2 regions of the Nonomuraea sp. NPDC002799 genome follow, and region 2 is predicted to be linked to the other one. Evidence: riboswitches for the same ligand, from Rfam matches in the RefSeq annotation. Region 2 holds a riboswitch; the other holds the start of a gene.
The links. A riboswitch is a leader RNA that binds a small molecule or an ion and turns the genes downstream of it on or off. The one in region 2 is predicted to bind cyclic di-AMP.
Positions count from the first base shown of each region.

Region 1: linked by a shared signal. The riboswitch ahead of ACWD0F_RS21875 (hypothetical protein) and the one ahead of ACWD0F_RS28470 (C40 family peptidase) in region 2 are both predicted to bind cyclic di-AMP.

Region 1 covers NZ_JBSFVA010000011.1:192,591-195,988, forward strand. The annotation lists gene ACWD0F_RS21865 (hypothetical protein) at 1-99, shown strand, start outside; gene ACWD0F_RS21870 (alpha/beta fold hydrolase) at 242-1,087, opposite strand; gene ACWD0F_RS21875 (hypothetical protein) at 1,125-1,856, opposite strand; cyclic di-AMP (ydaO/yuaA leader) riboswitch at 2,036-2,169, opposite strand; gene ACWD0F_RS21880 (DUF5302 domain-containing protein) at 2,338-2,538, opposite strand; gene ACWD0F_RS21885 (MDR family MFS transporter) at 2,586-3,398, opposite strand, start outside.
Region 2 covers NZ_JBSFVA010000017.1:93,365-96,762, forward strand. The annotation lists gene ACWD0F_RS28460 (branched-chain amino acid aminotransferase) at 1-160, opposite strand, end outside; gene ACWD0F_RS28465 (3-isopropylmalate dehydrogenase) at 383-1,429, opposite strand; cyclic di-AMP (ydaO/yuaA leader) riboswitch at 1,529-1,670, shown strand; gene ACWD0F_RS28470 (C40 family peptidase) at 1,695-2,264, shown strand; gene serA (phosphoglycerate dehydrogenase) at 2,805-3,398, opposite strand, start outside.

The sequences.
Region 1 (3,398 bases), on a different contig from region 2:
AAGGGGCTGTTCCTCTACCTGGCGCTCGATCGCGGGCGCGCCAACCTGGCGTTGGCCCGCCACCAGCTCCGGAGCATCGAGGAGAAGCTGGAGGTCTGACCACCGGCTCAAGGTGGCCCGCGCGCCCAGCGCGGGCCACGCCGGGGCGCCCGATCAGGGGCGCCCGGTCAGGAGCGCCCGGTCAGGAGCGCCCGGTCAGGCCCGTGTCCGCCCGGCCACGGGCCCTATGAGAGATGCCAGGTCAGCCGGAGGTCAGTTTGGTGATCTCGGCCGCGATGCCGGGCCAGAGCGGCCTGGGCAGGTCGTGCCCCATCCCCGGATAGGTCACCAGCCGCGCCCCGGGAACGGCCGCTGCCGTGGCCCGGCCGCCCTCGACCGGGACGAGCTGGTCGCCCTCGCCGTGCAGCACCAGCGTGGGCACCCGGACCCCGGCCAGCAGCTCCGTACGGTCGCCCGAGGCCATGATGGCCGCGAGCTGCCTGGCGGTGCCTGCGGGGTCGAAGCACCGGTCGAAGGCCAGCCCGGCCAGCCTGGTCACCCGGTCGCGATCCAGCTCGTAGCCGGGCGAGCCGATGACCGACCACGTCTCCAGCGCCTGCGCCAGGATGGCTTCGCGACCGGCGGCGGGCCTGGCCATCAGGACGGCGGTGGCGGCCGCGCTCGGCGGGGCGGCCGCGGGGCCGGGCGTGGACATGATCGAGGTGAGGCTGAGCACACGTTCCGGATGGCGGATGGCCAGCGTCTGGGCGATCATCCCGCCCATCGAGGCGCCGACCAGGTGCGCGGCGGGCCAGCCGAGGGCGTGCATGAGCCCGGCGGCGTCGTCGGCCAGGTCGTCCAGCAGGTACGCCGAAGGCGCTCCCGCGGCGGGCACGCCGGCGTCGTGGAAGTGGGTGGACAGGCCCGTGTCGCGGTTGTCGAACCGTACGACGTGGTGTCCCTGCTCGGCCAGGAGCTCGCAGAACTCTTCGTCCCAGTGGATGAGCTGCGCGCCGAGCCCCATGATCAGGAGCAGGGGACGCCCTTGCGGCGAGCCGAAGCTCTCGTAGGCGATGTCGATGCCGTTGGCGGCTACGCGGGTGGTCACGGACACCAGAATGACATTCTGGTGTTGCGCCGTAAAGTCAGCGCTTGATGAGCGTGCGGATGCGCTCGCTCCCGAGCACGGCGCCGCCACCGGCCAGAGCCAGCGCGCCGACCAGCAGGGTGTTGCCCACGGTGCCCGGCGCCTTGGCCTCGGTGGCCTCGGTCGCGGGGGCCTCGACGGCCTGGCCGCCGCCCTGGGCCGCCTCCTCGTCGTCCTGGACCTTCGGCGGCGTGGCCGGGTTGGTGTCCCGCTCGGCCCAGGCGCCGGTCGAGAACGCGACCGGGTGGTTCTTCTTGCCGACGCCGGCGCCCCACTTGGTGATGACGTAGTCGATGTCGATGTGGCCCTGGCCGCCGACGCCGTCGACGCCGAGCGTGCTGGAGTTGAACCTGCCGCCGGTGAGGTCGGCGAAGGTCTTGGCGTCGAGGTCGAGCATGACGCCACGACTGGAGGGCTCGCCGGGGCCGCGGTCGCCGACGAAGAACGGCATCTTCTTGCCCTTGTAGACGACGTAGCCCTCGGTGAGCAGCGGCCAGCTCGGGCTGGCGATCATGCCCTTCTGCATGGGCTTGCCGCTGGCGGGCAGGCCGGTGTCGCCGGCGCGGCCGGAGGAGTCGTCCCAGAAGTAGGAGGCGGTGGTCGAGCCCTTGAGCAGGATCTTCTCGTCAGTGCCGGAATCGGCGTGAGCGGGGGCGCCGGCAATGGTCAGCGCGCCGATGGCGGAGGCGCCGATCAGAGCGAGGGAACGCAGGCCAGAACGAGCAGACATGAAGATACACGGTCCTTCGCGAGGGGACGGGGAACACGCTCGGGGGAACGAGCACAGCCGGGCAGAGCGCCTGACGGAGGGTGGCCGCGCGGAGCGTGGAAAAGCCGGGGGAAGGGGGGCCGCTCAGCAGGCGGCCGGCACCGCCCGCTCTGGGGGTTCGACGCGGTTTCGCATGTATGAGGTCCTCTCCATCACGCCTACCGGGTTAGCTGACGGGTTCGGGCGTGGAGATGCCCTACCGACGCATGGTCGGATTCACCCCGAAGACTTGGGTCCCCGGTTCCCGATGATCGGAATTCGGCGCCAGCCGGCTGGTCCCTCCTGGGTGAGGGCCACACCACCAGCTGGTGTGATGGCGACCACTGTAATCACGCATTCCGGACAAACGCAAACTATTCGTCATGAATCGGGCGAAGATCTACCTCTCTCGGCAAAGAGAAAGGGAGACACGGCATGCCGTGCCTCCCTTGAATTCCAGCTTTCAGCCGCCGCTCTTGCGCCTGAACGATCTTTTACTCGCCGCTGGACCGTGCGCCCCGTGGATCTTCGATGTGTCGACGCCCTTGCCCTCCGCGCCCGCGCTCGCGTTCTGGTCACGCTTGCGGTCAAGTGCCTCGCGGAACTTGCGCTTCATCTCGTCCTCGGGAGTTTCGCTGGTTTCCGGCTCCGGTGTTTCCGCCATGAGGACCTCCGTCGTGTTGGGACCTTTACAGCTTCGCATGGAGCCGCTTATGACGCGAAACCGGCCGGTACCTTGGCCTGTGGCGTGGCGGGCGCGTCCAGCCGTCTGGCGGGCATCGCCAGCAGCGCGACCAGAGCGACCAGCGCGCCCACGACGCCCAGCGACGGGATGACCGCGGCGGCCGCGGCGGCGTGCGCGGCGGCCAGGCCGTGCGCCGGCGCGTCGGCGGCGACCGTCGCGGAATAGAGCGTGCCGCCCACGGCCAGCGCCACGGAGCCGCCGATCTGACGGAAGAAGGTCAGATTCGCCGAAGCGGTGCCGATGTACTGCGGCGCCACGGACTGCTGCGCGGCCACGGTCAGCCCCGAGAGCATCGGCCCCACCCCCAGCCCCAGCGGCAACATCCACAACGCCAGCGCCACAGGGCCGGTCCGCTGGGTCAGGCCCAGGCAGAGCAGCGCGCCGGCGACCATCAGGAACGGGGAGACGAGCAGCCACGGCTTGTACACCTTCGTCCTGGACATCAGGACGCCCATGAGCACGCTGCCCGCCGCCATGGCCAGCGTCATCGGGTAGATCCGCAGCCCCGACTCGGTGGCGCTGACGCCCAGGGACTCCTGGAAGTAGCGCGGCAGGAACACGACGCCGGCGAACATGCAGAAGGCCGAGGCGAACGACGTCAGGCTGACCAGCGTGTACGTACGGTTCCCGAACAGGTGCATCGGCATGATCGGGCCGGCCGCCCGCCGCTCCACCACCACGAACACGGCCAGCAGCACCAGCGCCCCCAGGATCGGCCCGGCCACGACCGCGTCGGTCCAGGAGTTGCCGTCAAGGCCCTTCTCCGTCAGCCCCACGAG
Region 2 (3,398 bases):
CGTCGTGCCAGCCCTCGCCCTCCGTGTAGTCGACCGAGATCATGTGGTCGGTGAAGGTCTGCCCGAATCCCGGGTTCGCCAGTACCTGCTCCCGCTCGGCCGCGGTGCGAGCGTGGTCGGATAGCTGCACGTCGAAGCTGAGCTTCTGAGCGATGGTCATGACGTCGGTCCTTCTCTCTGCGACTACTGCGAAATCTAGCGAAACTACCAGTTCTCCGGTTTTCGATGCCGGACAGCATCCTCGCGGAGGGCAGCTCGTACTTCCTATTGTCTCGCTATATGGGATGACAAGCGGCCGATGGGGTGGTTGGAACCTGCGGACGCGAAAAAGCGCCCGGCAGTCCTCATCGGACCGCCAGGCGCTGTGGGGGGCTAGGCGGTCCTAGCCGGATACTCGCGCGGTGATGTCGTTGCCGATCTCGCTGGTGCTGCGACCGGCCCAACCGGCCAGCCGGTCCACGATGTCGTCGGCGACCGCCTGCTCGACCCTGGCCGCCTCGGTGTGCAGGCCCAGGTGCGAAAGGAGCATGGCGACCGACAGGATGGTGGCGGTCGGGTCGGCCTTGCCCTGCCCGGCGATGTCGGGGGCGCTGCCGTGCACCGGCTCGAACATGCTCGGCGCGGTGCCCTCGGGGTTGATGTTGCCGCTGGCCGCCAGGCCGATGCCACCGGCGATGGCCGCGCCGAGGTCGGTGATGATGTCGCCGAACAGGTTGTCGGTGACGATCACGTCGAACCGCTCCGGCTGGCTCACGAAGAACATCGTGGCCGCGTCGATGTGGCTGTAGTCGGTCGTGACCTCGGGGAACTCCTCGGCCACCCGGTTGACCGTGCGCTGCCACAGGTCGCCCGCGTAGGTGAGCACGTTGGTCTTGTGGACGAGCGTGAGCTTCTTGCGGGGCCGCGACTGGGCCTTCTGGAACGCGTAACGCACCACGCGCTCGACGCCGTAGGCGGTGTTGAGCGACTCCTGAGTGGCGATCTCGTGCGGCGTGCCGCGCCGCATGACGCCGCCGGTGCCCGCGTAGAGGCCCTCGGTGCCCTCACGGACGACGATCATGTCGATGTTCTCGGCCGGGGTGTCGGCCAGCCGCGTCTCCACCCCGGGGAACAGCTTGACCGGGCGCAGGTTGACGTAGTGGTCGAACGCGAACCGGAGCCGCAGGAGCAGGTCGCGCTCCAGGATGCCCGGCGGCACGCTGGGGTCGCCCACGGCGCCGAGCAGGATCGCGTCGTAGCCGCGCAACTCGTCGAGCACCGCGTCGGGGAGCGTCTCGCCGGTGCGGTGATAGCGCGCGGCTCCCAGGTCGTAGTGGGTGGGCTCGATCTTCGTGCCCACGGCTTCCAGGACCTTGAGTCCTTCGGCTACGACCTCGGTGCCGATGCCGTCACCAGGGATGACGGCCAGGCGGATGTTACGCGACTCCATGGGCCGTACCTTACCGGCTCGTCTCGACTGACGGGCACACCGTCTCATTTTTTGGACGTCCGATTTGTTAGGTATTGCGCCTTTTTGACCGTTTCGTTAGAGTCCGAGACGCCTAATCCACACAGCCGCTGTGTGGAGCCGGGGACCCACTTTCCCCCCAGGGGCGAATCGGCACCCGCCGTAGGGCTACTTCCAGGCCCGAGCCCGTCAGCTAACCCGGTCGGCCACATGGAAGGACAGTTCACTGTCTCGCATCGCCATTCTCGTGGTGGCGGGCACCGCCGGGCTCTTCGCCCTGGCCGGCCCCGCCCAGGCAGCAGCCGCCCCCAAGGCCGCCCCCAAAGACGGCTCCGAAACGACGACCCTGACCGGCCCCCAGGTCAAACGTATCCAGCAGGCACGCGACAAGCCCGCCTGGAAGACCGCCCTCGACTTCGCCATGGACAAGCAAGGCGTGCCGTACGTCTGGGGCGGAACCAGCAAACGGGGTTACGACTGCTCGGGGCTCATGCTCCGGGCCTATGAGAAGGCGGGGATCGAGCTGCCCCGCACCGCCGCGGAGCAGTACGGCGCCTTCGACAAGAAGATCACCTGGAACGATCTAAAGCCAGGTGACCTGGTCTTCTTCAGCGGCCTCGGGCACGTGGGCATGATCTCCAAGCCCGGTTTCATGGTCCACGCGCCGCACACCGGTGACGTGGTGAAGGAGGAGCGGCTGTCGGCCTGGCGCAGGACCGCCTTCGTCGGCGCGGTCCGCCCCGACCCCAAGGGCGTACGACAGTGGGCCGAGCAGCGCCGCACTCCGGCGCCCTCGATGCTGACCGCGACCCTCTGACCAGCGCCGGGTGGCCCCGCGACGGCGGGGCTGCCCGGCGGCCGGCTCATTCCGCCGGGTGGACAGAGCTCGGCTCGTTCCGCCGGCGGAATTCCGGGACCGCGTCCTATCGGCCGGAGTCCTGGGGGGCGCCGCCGTTGTCCCTGCGGTCCAGCGCGATCTGCACGGCCTCGACGGCCTCGTCCTCGTGCTCCTCGGCACGGTTCCAGGCATACATCTCGTACATGTGAGTCATCTCTTTTCGCGGGCGCGTTCCAAAGGACGTCGGATCCCGGTCGCGAACCCGACCGGGCCTGATCTCGTGGTCCGGGTCACGGACCGAACGAAAGGGACTTGACGGCCGACGCGACGCCGCACACCGCGGCGGGTCGTCGACCTGCCCTAACAGGCCCCGCCGCGGCAGGTAATAAGTACGAGAACCTGGCGCATTTCCGTCAACGATACCCCAGCCATCTCGTTGGACGTCCTACTATCTCGCATGGTGAGACGAAAAAGGCCGCCGTCCCCGGTGGGGACGGCGGCCTGCGCGACTGGGGGAGGTCAGTCCTCCAGGTCCACCGAACGGCCGCTGTCGGCGCCGATCTCGGCCACGATCTGCTCGACCACGTCGGCCGGGATCGCGGAGTCGACCGTCAGCGCGATGAGCGCCTTGCCGCCCTTGACGTCACGGGCCACCTGCATCGAGGCGATGTTGATGCCGTGCTCGCCGAGGAGGCGGCCGACCACGCCGACGATGCCGGGACGGTCGGCGTAGGTCAGGAAGCACAGGTGAGCCGTCGGCTCGATCTCCATCTCGTAGCCGTTGACCTCGACGATCTTCGTGATCTGGCGGGGCCCGGACAGGGTGCCGGAGACCGAGACCTGGCGGCCGTCGGCGAGCACGCCGCGCACGGTCACCACGTTGCGCCAGTCAGGGCTCTCCGAGCTGGTCACCAGCTCGACGCTGAGGCCGCGGTCCTTGGCGAGCAGCGGCGCGTTGACGTAGGTGACCTGCTCCTCGATCACGTCGGCGAACACGCCCTTGAGCGCGGCCAGCTCGAGCACCCGCACGTCCTGCGCGGCGATCTCGCCGCGTACCTCGATGTCGAGCTTGGTGGCGACCTCGCCGGCCAGCGCGGTGAAGACCCGGCCCAG